Regions from separate parts of the Eoetvoesiella sp. genome, predicted to be linked through region 1. Evidence: predicted binding sites of a transcription regulator. Region 1 holds the regulator's gene; the other holds the start of a gene.
The links. Region 1 encodes sigma-54, which starts transcription at its own class of promoters, with help from an activator protein. Its sites were predicted from a motif close to TGGCANGNAANCTGCTTT; they were not measured.
Positions count from the first base shown of each region.

Region 2: a site for sigma-54 is predicted at 964-981, ahead of urtA (urea ABC transporter substrate-binding protein). Genes of this name have one in related genera too.

Region 1 is NZ_DATMGA010000011.1:89,622-97,703, forward strand. It holds gene leuA (2-isopropylmalate synthase) at 60-1,751, opposite strand; gene VNT00_RS02255 (hypothetical protein) at 2,080-2,616, opposite strand; gene VNT00_RS02260 (RNA polymerase factor sigma-54) at 2,633-4,189, shown strand; gene VNT00_RS02265 ((2Fe-2S)-binding protein) at 4,434-4,700, shown strand; gene bfr (bacterioferritin) at 5,261-5,731, shown strand; gene VNT00_RS02275 (hypothetical protein) at 5,934-6,581, opposite strand; gene VNT00_RS02280 (peptide chain release factor 3) at 6,765-8,082, opposite strand, start outside.
Region 2 is NZ_DATMGA010000055.1:26,759-34,840, reverse strand. It holds gene lpxO (lipid A hydroxylase LpxO) at 1-93, shown strand, start outside; gene VNT00_RS13235 (PACE efflux transporter) at 127-636, shown strand; gene urtA (urea ABC transporter substrate-binding protein) at 1,050-2,300, shown strand; gene urtB (urea ABC transporter permease subunit UrtB) at 2,316-3,965, shown strand; gene urtC (urea ABC transporter permease subunit UrtC) at 3,962-5,086, shown strand; gene urtD (urea ABC transporter ATP-binding protein UrtD) at 5,088-5,933, shown strand; gene urtE (urea ABC transporter ATP-binding subunit UrtE) at 5,935-6,633, shown strand; gene VNT00_RS13205 (urease accessory protein UreD) at 6,670-7,524, shown strand; gene VNT00_RS13200 (urease subunit gamma) at 7,539-7,841, shown strand; gene VNT00_RS13195 (HupE/UreJ family protein) at 7,888-8,082, shown strand, end outside.

The sequences.
Region 1 (8,082 bases):
CATGCAAACAAAACGGGCGAACCGTGAGGTTCGCCCGATGTGTGCCGCGTCTGCCGCGCTCAGGCCGCCATGGCCTCGGCGGCCTTGTTGATGAAGTGCCGGTTGACCGCGCTGAGTATGGCCAGGAACGACGACGTGACGATGTCGGCATGCACGCCCACGCCGAAGCCGGAGCTGGAGTCGCCGACGCGCAGTTCCACATAGCTTGCCGCGCGAGTGTCGGTGCCGGTGCCGATGGCGTGCTCGTGGTAGTCCATGATGCGCACGCCAAGGTTCAGGGCGTCGACGAATGCCGCAATGGCGCCGTCGCCCTGGCCCTTGAGATGGCGAACCGCGCCGTCGTGCTCGAGTTCGACGTCGATGGCGAACTGGCGGCCTGTTTGGGCCTTGGGATCGCCGGTGATGCGGTGGCGCACCAGCTTCCAGGGTTTTTCGAGGTCGAGGTACTCTTTGTTGAACAGGTCGTAGACGTCGCCGGCGGTGACTTCGCGGCCGGTTTCATCGGTGACGCGCTGGATGGCGCGGCTGAATTCGATTTGCAGGCGGCGCGGCAGGACCAGGCCGTGTTCCTGTTCGAGCAGGTACGACACGCCGCCCTTGCCCGACTGGCTGTTGACGCGGATGACCGCGTCGTAGCTGCGGCCCAGGTCGGCCGGGTCGATGGGCAGGTAGGGCACTTCCCAGAGGGTGTCGGGCTGTTGCTGGGCAAAGCCTTTCTTGATGGCGTCCTGGTGCGAGCCCGAGAAGGCGGTGAAGACCAGGTCGCCCGCATACGGATGACGCGGGTGCACCGGCAACTGGGTGCAGTATTCGACGCAGCGGCGGACTTCGTCGATGTCGGAGAAGTCCAGGCCCGGGTGGATGCCCTGGGTGTACAGATTGAGCGCCAAGGTGACCAGGTCGACGTTGCCGGTGCGCTCGCCGTGGCCGAACAGGCAGCCCTCGATGCGGTCGGCGCCGGCCATGACGGCCAGTTCGGCCGCCGCCACGGCGGTGCCGCGGTCGTTGTGCGGGTGGACGCTAAGCACGATGCAGTCGCGGTGTTCGAGACGGTTGTTGATCCATTCGATCTGGTCCGCGTACATATTGGGCGTGGTGGCCTCGATGGTGGCGGGCAGGTTGAAGATGATCTTGGACTCGACCGTGGGCTGCCAAGCCTGGGTGACGGCGTTGCATACCTGCAGGGCGAATTCGGGCTCGGTCGTGCTGAAGACTTCGGGCGAGTACTCGTAGCGCCAGTAGGTTTCGGGGTGTTCGCCGGTGTACTTCTTGATGAGCCGGGTGCCGTTTACCGCCAGATCCCTGACTTCGTCCTTGCTCATGTTGAAGACGATCTTGCGGAAGGCAGGCGCGCAGGCGTTGTACATGTGCACAATGGCCTTTTTGGCGCCGGCGGCCGCTTCAACGGTGCGGTGGATGAGGTCGTCGCGGGACTGGGTGAGGACGATGATGGTGACGTCGTCGGGAATGAGGTTTTCGTCGACCAGCTTGCGCACGAAGTCGAAATCGGTTTGCGATGCCGAGGGGAAGCCGACTTCGATTTCCTTGAAGCCGATTTTGACGAGCTGCTGGAACATGCGCAGCTTGCGCTCGACGCTCATGGGTTCGATCAGCGCCTGGTTGCCGTCGCGCAGGTCGGTGCTCATCCAGATGGGCGGATGGGTAATCCGCTTGCTGGGCCATGTGCGCTCGGCGAAGTCGCGCGCGAACGGCACAAATGGGCGATATTTGTCGGATGGATTGGAGAGCATTTGGTGCACCTATTTGACTGAGTCTGTACGTTATTTTATTACCGAAGAGCCTGGGGTGAAACCCGGATCACGGGCTAGGGGCCCACGGCAATACAGAGGAAAACAAGGTGGCGGATACAGGCTGCCGAACTGCCACGGAGCGCTAGGCTCGGCAACCGATCGGTAGTAGCAGCGACAGCGCCAGGGGAAGGCGCGCAAGAAGAAGGGTACCCGCAGCCGAACCAGCCGCGTGGCGGCTGGAGGCGTTTGCAAAGGAATGGTGCGCGGGATTCATGATTGATAGTCAAACACATTCTGGCCCGTTTGGCAAGGGCGGGCCGGCGCCGGATCAAGGGGTTTCGCTGTCGAGAAGCGCGGCATGCCTGGCCGAAAGCTGGATTTTGCCGAAACGCCCCGCGCGTAGTTCGCGGTGGGCGCGTTGCAAATCGCCAACGGTCATGGGGTCGCGCCTGTCTTGCCAGGCCCAGTTCAGTACCTCGCGGGCGGGCGCCGACAAATGTTTCAGGAGCTCGGCCAGGGTTTCGGCGCTGACCAGCCTGGCTTGCGACCAACGCCGGGTGCTTTGGATAAAACCGTACAGAAAATAGGCAATAATCAGGGTACACAGCGCCACCACCCCCCACCAGAAAAACGGGTTGTAGTGTTTCAGGAACTCGACGATCTGCGCGCCCAGCGCATGCAGGCCGGTGTAGTCCAGGCCCCGGCCGAAGGCAATGAGGCGGTTCAGGAGGTCGTACCAAATCAGGGCGACGGCCGCGACCACGACGGTGCAGAGTATTTTTTGCGCCGCAGTGAGCTTTAATAGCGTGTTGCGCAGTACGGCGTCGTCCTGGCGGGTGGGCTGGTGTTGTGTGATCGAATTCATGCCGGTTATTTTACCTATGCTATCGCGTCAATCTTTAGAGCTTCGCCAAAGCCAGCAATTGGCACTGACACCGCAACTGCAGCAGTCGATTCGATTCCTGCAGATTTCGGCGCAGGATCTCGAAGCCGAGCTGGCGCAGGCGCTGGAGGACAACCCCCTGCTGGAGCTCGATGAAGAGTATGACACCGAAGCGATGCCGGCGGTATCGGAAACTGTGCCTATCGAGCACGGCGATTCGCCCGTGCCGGGCGGCGCCAGCCAGGGTCAGGGCGATGACGACTACGCGCCGTTCGAGTCCAGCGCGCCCGATTCATTGGCGCAGCATTTGCTGAAGCAGTTGCAACTGACGCATGCCTCGCGGCGCGACCGGGCGCTGCTTGCCGTGTTGATCGACGACCTCGATGAAAACGGCTATCTGGTGACGCCGTTGCAGGAAATTCTTGGCGACCTGCCGGACGAGCTGGATGTGGATATCGATGAGCTGCGGGCCGCACTGCGTCTGCTTCAGTCGTTCGATCCGCCGGGGGTTGGCGCGTCGTCGCTAAGCGAATGCCTGTTGCTGCAGCTGGAGCAAAACAAGGGGGCGGCCGATCCCGAAGTGCTGGGGCTTGCACGCAAGCTGGTTCACAAGCATCTGGACTTGCTGGCCGGAGGCAATCTCAACCGCCTGCGCGAGGCCCTGTCGTGCACCGAAGAACAACTGCGCGCGGCCCGCATGCTGCTGCTTGGCCTGGATCCCAAGCCGGGCCGGGCGTGGGCGGGTTCGCAGGCCGACTACGTCAACCCGGAAATCATCGTGCGCAAGGTGGCGGGCCACTGGCAGGCGCGGCTGAACGGCAATGTCGTGCCTCGCGTGCGCGTCAATGCCCTGTATGAAAAACTGCTGCGCGAAAGCCGTCCGGCGCGCGGAACCGACGCCGGCGCGGCCGCGCAGGGCCGGGCGCGTAATGCCTGCAGCGTGCGCCATGCGGGGGAAGGCGACGACGGCGGCGTTGCCGCCGAGGCCGGCGAATCGGCCGGGGTTGTGGACTCCGATGGTGTCGCTGGCGCCGCGGCGCCCGAGGCAAGGCCCGGCCCCGATCTGCACAGCCAGTTGCAATCGGCCCATGGCCTGGTGAAAAGCGTGGCTCAGCGGTTCGAGACCATATTGCGTGTCGCCCAGGTGGTGGTCGAACGCCAGCAAGCGTTTTTCGAGCAGGGGCCCCAGGCCATGCGTCCGCTGTTGCTGAGGGATATTGCGCTGGAGCTGGAAATGCACGAGTCCACGGTATCGCGCGCGACGCGGCAAAAGTATATGCAGACCCCCTGGGGGGTGTTCGAGCTCAAGTTCTTTTTCGGCGCGGCCCTGGATACCGACAGTGGCGATGCCACGTCGGCGACGGCGGTGCGCAGCCTGATCCAGAAGCTGGTTGCGCAGGAGAAGCCCGAGAAGCCGCTGTCGGACAGCCAGCTTATGGCCCGGCTGGCCGAGCAAGGGGTGGTGATCGCCCGGCGCACGGTGGCCAAGTACCGCGAAGCGGCGGGCATCGAAACCGCCGCTCTGCGCAAGGCGCGGGCGCAGCTCAAGCGCTGAAGGTCGCAGTTTCCCGGGGCTTTCCGCCAAGTAGCGCAGCCGGCTTCCTCCAGTTGCGCCACTGGTATGCGGCTTGGGCGGACGCGCCCAGATCCGGCGTATGGCCGCCTCAGTTGCCAAGGCCGGCCATGATCCTAGGGTCTTCCCTTGGTCTTGCCGGAAAAACGTGCGATTTTGGCCGCAGATACAAAATAAATCTTTTGGGCGATTGCTTTTTTATGACGATCAGATGATAATTGTTCTCATGTTCATTTGTATCTGCAACGCTATCACCGAGCGCCAGGTTCAATCCGCAGTCGCGGACGGTGCGCTCACGATGTCCGACCTTCAAGGGCAGCTTGGGGTCGCGACCTGCTGCGGGCATTGCGCCGAAACGGCGGCCGAGTACCTGCCGGGCGGCCGTTATGCCGGCCATATCCCCGCGCCCGAACTCGGCGCCCTGGTCGTCGAGGCGGCCAACGATGCTTCCGTCTCGGTCGTCATGATCGAGGAAATCGCGCGGCGCGCCTGAATGGCGCCCAACAAACCCTTATAGCCTGGCTATCTCCACGGCTGGCGCCTTGCCTGGCAAGTCCATGCCTCTCTACATACCTGAACTAACCAAACAGCCGCTAGCGCGGTGTTCGAGTGCGTCCTCGCGCGCGTTTCCGGCTACTTGTCGTAACTGGTTACAATAAATCCGGCGCCGGTTTCAATGAAAATTCCGTGCGTCGCCAAGCCGATCAGGCCGTCGGTTTGCCTTGAAATTCCGGCAATTTCCTTCTTCCTCCGACTGTTCCGGCTCCAGTTTACGGCTTTTGCCAAGTAGCCGTTTCAATAAACAGTTTCATTCCCATTTGTGCCTTGTCACGCATTGCTTTGTTCCATACCGGGAATCGGGCGCTCTGCCTCGATGTTTTTTGCCGAATAGCCGTGTTAGCCTATTGGTCACGGGAAGGCGCCCAGGGGGAATTTCAAGCTGGTTTCGCAGCGCCTGCCCGGCATTGAAGCGCCCGGCCCACTGCAGGCCGCCTTTGATGCAGCGGTTTCTGTCGGCGCCTTGCCGGCTTTACAAGACTTGGGAGCATGGCCATGAAAGGCGATAAAAAAGTAATTCAATTCCTTAACGCGCAGCTCAAGAACGAGTTGACGGCGATCAACCAATACTTCCTGCACGCGCGCATGCTTAATCATTGGGGGTTCAACAAGCTTGGCAAGCACGAGTACGATGAATCCATCGGCGAAATGAAGCACGCCGACCGTCTGATCCAGCGCATTTTCATGCTGGACGGCCTGCCCAACCTTCAGGACCTGCACAAGCTGTTCATCGGCGAGTCGGTGCCCGAAATCCTGGCCTGTGACCTCAAGCTCGAAAGCGGCGCCCAAAGCACGGTCAAGGAAGGCATGGCGTACTGCGAGTCGGTGCGCGACTATGTATCGCGCGACCTGTTCCAGGACATTCTGGACGACACCGAAGAGCATATCGATTGGCTGGAAACCAATATCGAGCTCGTCGAAAAAGTGGGTCTGCAAAACTATCTGCAAACCCAGATGGACGAATAGTCGGGGTAATTCCGGGCGGGCCACGCAGGCCCATGTATTTGCCTTGCGCCAGGCGCGGGCTTCCCGCCGCAAAAACATTCAAGCCCTGGCCGGTGCTCCGGTCAGGGCTTGTTGCATATGTATCAGGTCCGTAGGCTTGCCGACGCGCCGCCTGGCGCGCTCAGGCGTTGCCGCCTAGCTTGCGCGGCCTGGCGGGGCGGCACTAGAAGCTTTTGGAGGGGCAGTCCTTGATGGTGCCCCAGGCCTGGTGGGGTGTGCAGTATTTGTTGCGCGCCGCCCAGGCGCAACTGGGCCGGTCGAAGAAGCTTTCGGCGCTGCAGGCCTGGAGATCCTGGCGCAGGCTGGCCTGCCAGGCGGTCGACTCGGGCGCGGTCGATGGATTGGGCGGGGGCGGGGGCGGCTCGGGTGCGTCGATGGGCTGCAGCGGGGGCTTGGCGCCGCCGCTTTGCGCCCCCATGAGGTTGCCGACATCGCCGATGCCGACCAGATGCCGGCTATCGTTGTTCTTGGCGATTTGCTGGGCCTCGACCATGGTGATGGGTGTGGTGGATACCGCGACGACCTGGTTGGCCTTGGTTTCGTCCAGCGATTTGGCGGGGATTTCCCAGGCGACCTCGGCGGGAGCCTGGGGAACGCCGAGGCCGCCGCTGGTCAGGGGCTGGGGAGGCTGGGCGACGACGGCCTTGCCGTTGGCATCCAGAAGAGGAACGGACGAGACTTCGACGCGGTCGGGCAGGGGCTTGGCAAGCGCGGGGCCGTGGGCCACCAGCCAGTTGCCCAGGCGCAAGCCGCCCCAGGCGGATGCCGCCACGGCAACGATGAGTAGTGCAAAAAGGGAACGCCAGGACATTCGTAGCCTTAATATTCAGAGTGTCCGTTAGTATAAAGCCTTGAATTCTGCCAAGGCGTGTAAGCATTTGTTAGAACGTAAGCGGGCGATACCGTGCGGGCCTGAGCTGTCCGTGGCGGCCTTGCGCGGCAAGGTCATGCCGCATTCGCGGGCGCGCCATCCGGCGGCACGCCGGCGATCCGTTCAGGCGGCGGCGCCGAACACCTTGCCGGCGTGTTCCCGCATGGCATGGAATTCGATGGCCGGGTAGAGCTCTTGCGCCACCCGCAGCTGCGCGGGCGAGCTGGCTAGGAAGGCCACGGCGTCGACGACGTCGTAGGCGATGTGCTGGGCGTTGGCATCGGTGAACTTGCGCAGCGCCTTGGGGTCTTCCGACGTGATCCAGCGGGCCATGTTGTAGCGCGACGGCATCATGCGCGCCTCGACGCCGTATTCGGTCTTCAGGCGGTGGGCCACCACCTCGAACTGCAGCTGACCCACCGCGCCCAGCAGCAGGGCGCCGCCGGCGGCCTCGGGGCGGAAGACCTGGATGGCGCCTTCTTCGCCAAGCTGGGTCAGGCCGATGCGCAATTGCTTGACGCGCAGCGGATCCTTGACTTCCACGGCCTGGAACAGCTCGGGCGCGAAGAACGGCAGTCCCGTGAAGTGCAGGTTCTCGCCCTCGGTCAGGACATCGCCCAAATGCAGGACGCCGTGGTTGGGGATGCCGATGACGTCGCCGGCGTAGGCCTCCTCGACCAGTTCGCGCCGCTGCGATAAAAAGGACACCACGTTGTTGGGACGGATTTCCTTGCCGGTGCGGCAGACCTTGAGCTTCATGCCGCGCTCGAAGCGGCCCGAGCTGACGCGCACGAACGCCACCCGATCGCGGTGGGCGGGATCCATATTGGCCTGCACCTTGAAGACCACGCCGGTGAACTTGGGTTCCTGGGGCTGGACGATGCGCTCCAGCGCCTCGCGCGGGCCGGGCCGGGGCGCCAGCTCGACCAGGGCGTCCAGGACTTCCTGCACGCCGAAATTGTTGATGGCCGAACCGAAGAACACGGGGGTCTGCCGGCCCGCCAGGAAGGCTTCCTGGTCGAAGGCGGGCGCCGCTTCCTGAAGGAGCTCGATCTCTTCGTCGGCCTTGGCGTAGGCGTCGCCGAAGCGCCGCGCGATGTCCGGGTTGCTTCGGCCCGCGATGATCTCGTCCTGGTCGCCGCGCCGCTCCTGCCCCGCCTTGAAGACGCGCATGTGGTCGTGGCGGATGTCGAACACGCCGCCGAAGGAGCGACCCATGCCGACCGGCCAGGAGAAGGGCACGGCGTCCATGCCCAGGTGGGCTTCGATCTCGGCCAGCAGGTCCAGCGGTTCGCGAACCTCGCGGTCGAGCTTGTTGATGAAGGTGATGATGGGCGTGTTGCGCGCGCGGCAAACCTGCAGCAGGCGTATGGTCTGGGGCTCGACGCCGTTGGCGGCGTCGATGACCATGAGGGCGGCATCCACCGCCGTGAGCACCCGG
Region 2 (8,082 bases), on a different contig from region 1:
AAGCGGCTCAAGCAAAAGAACAAGCCGCTGTACTACATCATCAAGTGGCTGCTGCTGGCCGGCATTCCCATCGGGCTGATCTCGTTGCTCTAGGGCCTGCCCACAGGCTCCGGGCAAGGGGGGGCGATGACTGCCCCTTGCCCAACACCCGCTGAAACCACCTGGGTCTCGAACACGCGAGGCCTGAAACCCATGACCGCAATGCGCACCAGCAAAGACCGAATCCGGCACACCCTGCTTTTTGAAGCCATCGCCCTGGCAATCGTCACTCCCGCCGGCGCGCTGCTTTTCGACCTGTCCTTTGCCAGCATGGGCATCCTCAGCGTGCTCGCCTCCCTTGTGGCGACCGTCTGGAACTATCTGTACAACTACGGCTTCGACCACGCAATGCTCCGGCTGACGGGATCGACCGCGAAAAGCCTGCCGCTGCGGGTCTTCCACGCCGTGGCCTTCGAAGCCGGCATGCTGGCCATCATGCTGCCGCTGGTGGCCTGGTATCTTGGCATCAGCCTTTACATGGCCTTCATGATGGACATCCTGCTGGCCGCCTTCTTTATGGTCTACGCCTTCATCTTCAACTACGCCTACGACTGGATATTCCCCATACCGGCCGCGCAGGTGAAAACCCAGTCGTAGCTGCGCACGCCGGCAACGCTCCGCCACGCACCTGTTTGACGCATCCGCTCCCATATAGCGGTGCGCCGGCGCACCATCATCAGCCATAGCTGCGCCGCGGCGCGCGAAATCATCGCCCCCAGAAGGGGCGTTTCGCATTGGGGCGGCCCTGCGGCGGAACGGTACCCCCACGCTTCACCGCTTGCGCGGTTTGCTGCCCCCCGAGGGGGCTTTTTTGCCTTGGGGCGGCCCTACGGCAAAACAGTACCCCCACGCTTCACCGCTTGCGCGGTTTGCTGCCCCCCGAGGGGGCTTTTTTGCCTTGGGGCGGCCCTACGGCAAAAAGACTGGCACGGTTATTGCTTAGTGTGGTGTATCGGGCATTTTGCATCGCGGGCCCGCCTTCGACTGTCCTTCTTTTATCTGGAGCCATCATGCAACGTAGACGAGTTCTCAAGCAACTAACCGCCGCCAGCCTGTTCGCCCTGTCGGGCTGGATCCCGCAAGTGTTTGCCGCCGATACGATCAAGGTAGGCATTCTTCATTCCTTATCCGGCACGATGGCGATTTCCGAGACGTCGCTCAAGGACGTGGCGTTGATGACCATCGAGGAAATCAACGCCCATGGCGGCGTCATGGGCAAGAAACTGGAGCCCGTCATCGTCGACCCCGCCTCCAACTGGCCTCTTTTTGCCGAAAAGGCGCGCCAGCTCCTGGCGCAAGACAAGGTGGCGGTCGTCTTCGGCTGCTGGACGTCCGTTTCGCGCAAATCCGTGCTGCCGGTTTTCAAGGAATTGAACGGCCTGCTGTTCTACCCCGTGCAATACGAAGGCGAAGAGCTGGAGAAGAACGTGTTCTATACCGGGGCGGCGCCCAACCAGCAGGCCATTCCCGCCGTCGAATACCTGATGAGCGAAGACGGGGGCGGGGCAAAACGGTTCGTGCTGCTTGGCACCGACTACGTCTATCCCAGGACGACCAACAAGATCCTGCGCTCGTTCCTGCACTCGAAGGGCGTCAAGGACAGCGACATCAAAGAGATCTACACGCCGTTCGGCCACTCCGACTACCAGACCATCGTGGCGGACATCAAGCAATTTTCCGCGGGCGGGAAAACAGCCGTCATCTCCACCATCAACGGCGATTCGAACGTGCCGTTCTACAAGGAACTGGGCAATGCCGGCATCAAGGCCACCGACATCCCGGTCATCGCATTCTCGGTGGGCGAGGAAGAGCTTAGAGGCGTGGACACCAAGCCCCTGGTCGGGCACCTGGCGGCCTGGAACTACTTCGAGTCCATCAAGAACCCCGTAAACGCCGCCTTCGTCGAGAAATGGAAGGCCTACGCCAAGGCGAAGAACCTGCCCAATGCCGGCACCGTGGTCACCAACGACCCCATGGAAGCCACCTATATCGGCATCAATATGTGGAAGCAGGCCGTCGAAAAAGCCAAGTCGACCGATGTGGACAAAGTCATTGCCGCCATGGGCGGACAGACATTCAAGGCGCCGGACGGCTTCACGATAGAAATGGACAAGACCAACCATCACCTTCACAAACCGGTATTCATCGGCGAGATCCGGGCCGACGGCCAGTTCAACATCGTCTGGAAAACCAAGGGCCCAATCCGTGCCCAGCCTTGGAGCCCGTACATTCCGGGCAACGAAGGCAAGCAAGGCCTTTAATTGAACGGAGCCATCATGTTCGTCAACGGGCCCGCCATGTTCATCGCCACGATCCGGACCATCGCCCTTGCGCTGCTCCTGGCATTGCTGCTGTCGGCGGCGGCCATGGCGGCGGGGGCCGGCACAGTCGACCCGGCGCTGCTCGCCCCCTTGGCGAGCGGCGATACCCGTGCCAAGCTGCAGGCAATCGAACAGCTCGGCGACGCCTCCAGCCAGGAAGCCGTCACAGTGCTGGAGGCGTTGGGCAGCGACAAGCTGTACGTCACCGCCCAGGGAAGAATCCTCGTCTCGGACGACGCAAAACGCGCCGTCGATCCGGCCACAGGCCAGGAACAAGTTTTGCCGGAGGACGCGGAAACCATAGTCCTCAACAACCGCCTGCGCAGCGCCATTGCGGACGCCCTCGCTACCTCCAGGATACTTTCAAAAGAGGCGCCAACACGCCTTGCGGCGGCCAGGCATCTCCAGAAAAGCAGCGACCCGGCGGCGCTGGCGCCCATCACACGCGCGTTGGCACAAGAAACAGACTCCGAAGTGCGCACCGCTTTGGAAACGGCGCAGGCCGGCCTGGAATTGAAAAGCCCGGATCCCGCCATCCGCGAACATGCCGTGAACCTTCTTGGCTCAACCGCCAATGCGGCCTTCCGCCCCGCCTTGGCCGCCTTGCTCGTACAGGATGCCGGCGGCGCCTTTGCCGAACCCGATGCCAACGTGCGCGCAAGCGCGGCAACCGCGATCTCGCGCATCGACAGGCATCTGGCCGCCATAGAGTGGGCCGGCAATATTTTCTATGGCCTCAGCCTGGGCAGTGTGCTGCTTCTGGCCGCACTGGGGCTGGCCATTACGTTCGGGCTGATGGGCGTCATCAACATGGCCCACGGCGAGCTGTTGATGATAGGCGCATACATCACCTACGCCGTCCAGCTTCTGTTCCAGCGGTTCGCCCCCGCGTGGCTGGACTGGTACGTGCTGGCCGCCCTGCCCGCGGCTTTCCTGGCGACGGCCGCGATAGGCATGGCCCTGGAGCGCACGGTGATCCGCCGGCTGTATGGGCGGTCGCTTGAAACCCTGCTGGCGACCTGGGGCATCAGCCTCATCCTGATGCAGGCCGTGCGAACCCTGTTCGGCGCGCAAAACGTCGAGGTCGCCAACCCATCCTGGATGTCCGGCGGCATAACGGTGCTTGGCGGACTGGTGCTCAGCTACAACCGTCTTGCCATCATCGTCTTCGCCTTCCTGGTCGTGGCGTTCGTGTGGCTGATACTGAACCATACGCGCATAGGCTTGTTCGTGCGCGCCATTACCCAGAACCGGCAGATGGCCGACTGCGTGGGCGTTCCAACGGGCCGCATCGACATGCTGGCCTTCGGCATCGGCTCGGGCATAGCCGGCCTGGGCGGGGTGGCGTTGTCCCAGTTGGGCAATGTGGGGCCCGACCTGGGCCAGAACTACATCGTCGACTCGTTCATGGTGGTCGTGCTTGGAGGCGTCGGGCAACTGGCCGGCACCGTCGTTGCGGCAATGGGCCTGGGCGGCGTCAACAAGCTGATGGAACCCTATGCGGGCCCCGTCATCGCAAAAATAGCCATCCTGGTGCTGATCGTGCTGTTCGTACAAAAACGCCCGCAAGGGCTGTTCGCACCCCGGGGGAGAAGCGCGGAATGATCTCTGTCCACCAGCGCGCGGGCCGTTATGCCTTGCAACCGAACCTGTTTTCCCCGGCAGCCTGGACCGCGCTGCTGATTGCCGTCGTCGTTCTGGCGTTGCTGCCGCTGATGAACCTGTCGTTTCCGCCGGGCCATCCGCTGCATGTCTCATCATACGCGGTCAGCCTGATCGGCAAGTTCATGTGCTACGCCATGGCCGCGCTGGCGCTGGACCTGGTGTGGGGCTACGCCGGCATACTATCGCTGGGCCATGGCGTATTCTTCGCGCTGGGCGGCTACGCGCTGGGCATGTACCTGATGCGATCCATCAGCCACGACGGCGGCCAGCCGGCCGGGCTTCCAGGTTTCATGACCTTCCTGAGCTGGCACGAATTTCCCTGGTATTGGGCGTTTACCGACCACTTCCTGTACGCCGTTCTGCTGGTCGTCCTGGTTCCTGGCGCGCTGGCCTTCGTCTTTGGGTATCTGGCCTTTCGCTCCCGCATCAAGGGCGTGTACTTTTCCATCATTACACAAGCCTTGACCTATGCCGCCATGCTGCTTTTCTTCCGCAACGAGACCGGCTTCGGCGGCAACAACGGATTCACGGGATTCAACCGCATCCTGGGCTTCGACATTACTTCGCCCCAGACCCGGGCAACGCTTTACTGGGCAACGCTGCTCATGCTGGCGGGCTGCCTGGTGGCGGCCCGCGCCATCACCCAGTCCAAGCTTGGGCGCGTCCTGACGGCGCTGCGGGATTCCGAAAGCCGGCTGCGCTTCATCGGCTACGACCCCGCCGGCTTCAAGCTCTTCGTCTGGGTCGTCTCGGCCATCATGTGCGGAATCGCGGGCGCCCTGTACGTGCCCCAGGTGGGCATCATCAATCCCAGCGAGATGTCCACGCAGAACTCGATAGAGATGGTCATCTGGGTGGCCATGGGAGGCCGGGGAACCTTGATCGGCCCCATCGTGGGGGCAGGGGTGGTGAACGGCCTCAAGACCTGGTTCACGAGCGCGCTTCCCGAATTCTGGCTGTATGCGCTGGGCCTGATTTTCGTGCTGACGACGATGTTCCTGCCCCAAGGCATCGTGGGCCTTGCGCGCCGGATTGCGCAAGGCCGTTCTGGAAGGAAATGACATGAATCCCTCCCAATCGACCCAAATCGTCGACGCATGCGACGAAGGCGCCGGCGGCAATGCCTCGTACGGCCGCCCGGCGCCCTCCGGTGTGGACACCACCCACGGCGTCATCGTCTATCTGGACGGAATCACCGTCGACTTCGACGGCTTCAAGGCACTGAACAACCTGACCCTGGATATCGGCGTCGGCGAACTGCGGTGCATCATCGGCCCCAACGGCGCGGGCAAAACCACCATGATGGATGTCATCACAGGCAAGACCCGGCCTACCTCAGGCACGGCCTTCTTCGGGCAGAACATCGACTTGGCCATGCTCAGCGAAGCTCAAATCGCCCACGCCGGCATCGGCAGGAAATTCCAGAGGCCCACGGTTTTCGAAAACCACACCGTTTTCGAGAACCTGGAACTGGCCATGAAAGCCGACAAGCGCATCGCGCCGACCCTGTTCTCGCGGCTATCCGGCGAGCAAATCGATGCCATAGAAGCTACGCTGGAACTGATACGCTTGAAGGAATCGGCGGGGCGCCTTGCCGGCCTGCTTTCCCATGGGCAGAAGCAATGGCTGGAAATCGGCATGCTGCTCATGCAGGAGCCGCAATTGCTCTTGCTGGACGAGCCCGTGGCGGGAATGACCGACGCCGAAACGGAACGAACCAGCGAGCTGCTGAACGAATTGAAGGGCCGCCACTCGCTGATGGTGGTCGAGCACGACATGGACTTCGTCGCCCGTATCGCAGGCCAGGGCAAGGTGACCGTGCTGCACGAGGGCTCGGTGCTGGCCGAAGGCACCATGGAACAAGTCCAGGCCGACCAGCGGGTCGTCGAAGTCTATCTGGGGCGCTGACATGCTGCAAGCCAAGGCAATACACCAATACTACGGCGGCAGCCATATTCTTCGCGACGTCTCGCTCCGGCTGGAGCAGGGCGAATGCCTGGCGCTTCTGGGCCGCAACGGCGTCGGCAAGACCACGCTTCTGAAATGCCTCATGGGTGTGGTTCCCATCGGTTCCGGCAGCATCGAGCTCGACCGCAACCCCGTCACCCGCATGGCCCCCCACCAGCGCGCCGCTCTGGGCATGGCCTACGTACCACAGGGACGCGATATTTTTTCCCGGCTGACCGTCGAGGAAAACATCCTGATGGGCCTGGCCTCCAAGCCCGCGGCCCGCGCCCGCCGCATCAAGCAAGAGATCTTCGACCTGTTTCCGGTTCTCGAGACCATGCTGGCCCGGCGCGGCGGCGATCTGTCGGGGGGCCAACAGCAGCAGCTTGCCATTGCGCGGGCGCTGGTGGCGGAACCCCGGTACATCCTCTTCGACGAGCCGACCGAGGGCATCCAGCCGTCCATCATCAAGGATATCGGCAAGGTCATACGACTGCTGCGCGAACGGGGCGACATCGGCATCCTGCTGTGCGAGCAGTATTTCGATTTTGCCCGCGAACTGGCCGACCGGTTCATCGTCCTCTCACGCGGCGAGGTGGTCTCCACAGGCGACAAGACCCAGATCGACGGCGATGATGTGCGCCGGCATTTGTCGGCGTAATATACGCAAGATCAACCGATCACGAGACTCCTGGACATGGCCGCGCTTCCGGACGAATGGCATGCCGCGCTGCAGCTCTCTTTTTTGCGCCAAGAACAGCGCAGGACCGTGCTCGCCGGGCGCAAGCACGAAGGTCCCCTGCTCGTCCAGAAAGCGCTCTATCCCGAAGGGCCGCAAGTCTGCCATGTCGCCATCCTGCACCCCCCATCGGGCATAGCCGGCGGCGACACTCTTTCCATAAGCATCCATGTCGGCCAGGACGCGCATGCCCTGCTGACCACCCCGGGAGCAACCCGCTGGTACAAGGCGAACGGCAGGCGCTCGGCCCAGGATGTCGATATCCGCGTCGAACCGGGCGGGCGCCTGGACTGGCTGCCGCAGGAAAATATTTTTTTCGAACAGGCCGACGCTCGGTCGAGCACCCGGCTGCATCTGCAGACCGGCGCCGGCGCCATAGGCTGGGAAATCACGCAGTTGGGCAGCATTCAAAAGCCCTCGCACTGGGACGAGGGGCGCATTTTGCTCGATACGCAGATTTCGCTGGATGGGCGCCTCATATGGCTGGACTCTGGTGAACTGGACGCAGGCAGCCCTTTTCGCCATAGCCTCAACGGGCTGGCCGGCTATCCCGTACTGGCAACCCTGTGGGCGTTCGGAACCGGCCTGAGCACCGAACAGGTCGACGGCCTGGCCCAGGATCTGCCCTGGACCGACACCCTGCGCATGGGCCTGACCCATATGCCGCAAGAAAACGGACAAGGGCTCTGTCTTGTCCGGGCGCTGGGCGTGCATGCGCAAGATGTAAAAACCAAGCTTATCGAGCTATGGCAGCACTTGCGGCCCTTGCTGCTGGATATCGACGGCGCCCCTCTGCGCCTGTGGAAAACCTGAAAGAGGAAACATCGATGGAACTTACCCCCCGAGAAAAGGACAAGCTGCTCATCTTCACGGCGGCGCTGCTTGCCGAGCGGCGCAAAGCGCGCGGCGTGAAGCTCAACTACCCGGAAGCGGTGGCGCTGATAAGCGCCGCCCTGATGGAGGGCGCTCGCGATGGCCGGACGGTGGCCGAGCTCATGCATTACGGCACGACCATTCTCACGCGCGACGACGTCATGCAAGGCATACCCGAAATGATTCCCGACGTCCAGGTGGAAGCCACCTTCCCGGACGGCACCAAGCTCATCACCGTGCATCACCCCATCCTCTGACCCACAAAGTCGTTCGTGCGCAACCTATGAATTTCTGGAGCCTTCCATGACCACCCGCTCTTCGCTTCGCGCCGCCGGCATCTTCGCCGCCCGCACCCTCGGCCTGGCCTTTCTGGCGCAGGCCGCCGCCTTCGCCCATCCCGGGCACGAACTGCCCATAGCCGGCAGCATGCTCGCCGCGGGCTTCGTACACCCCCTTACGGGGCTGGACCACCTGTTCGCGATGATCGCCGTGGGGCTC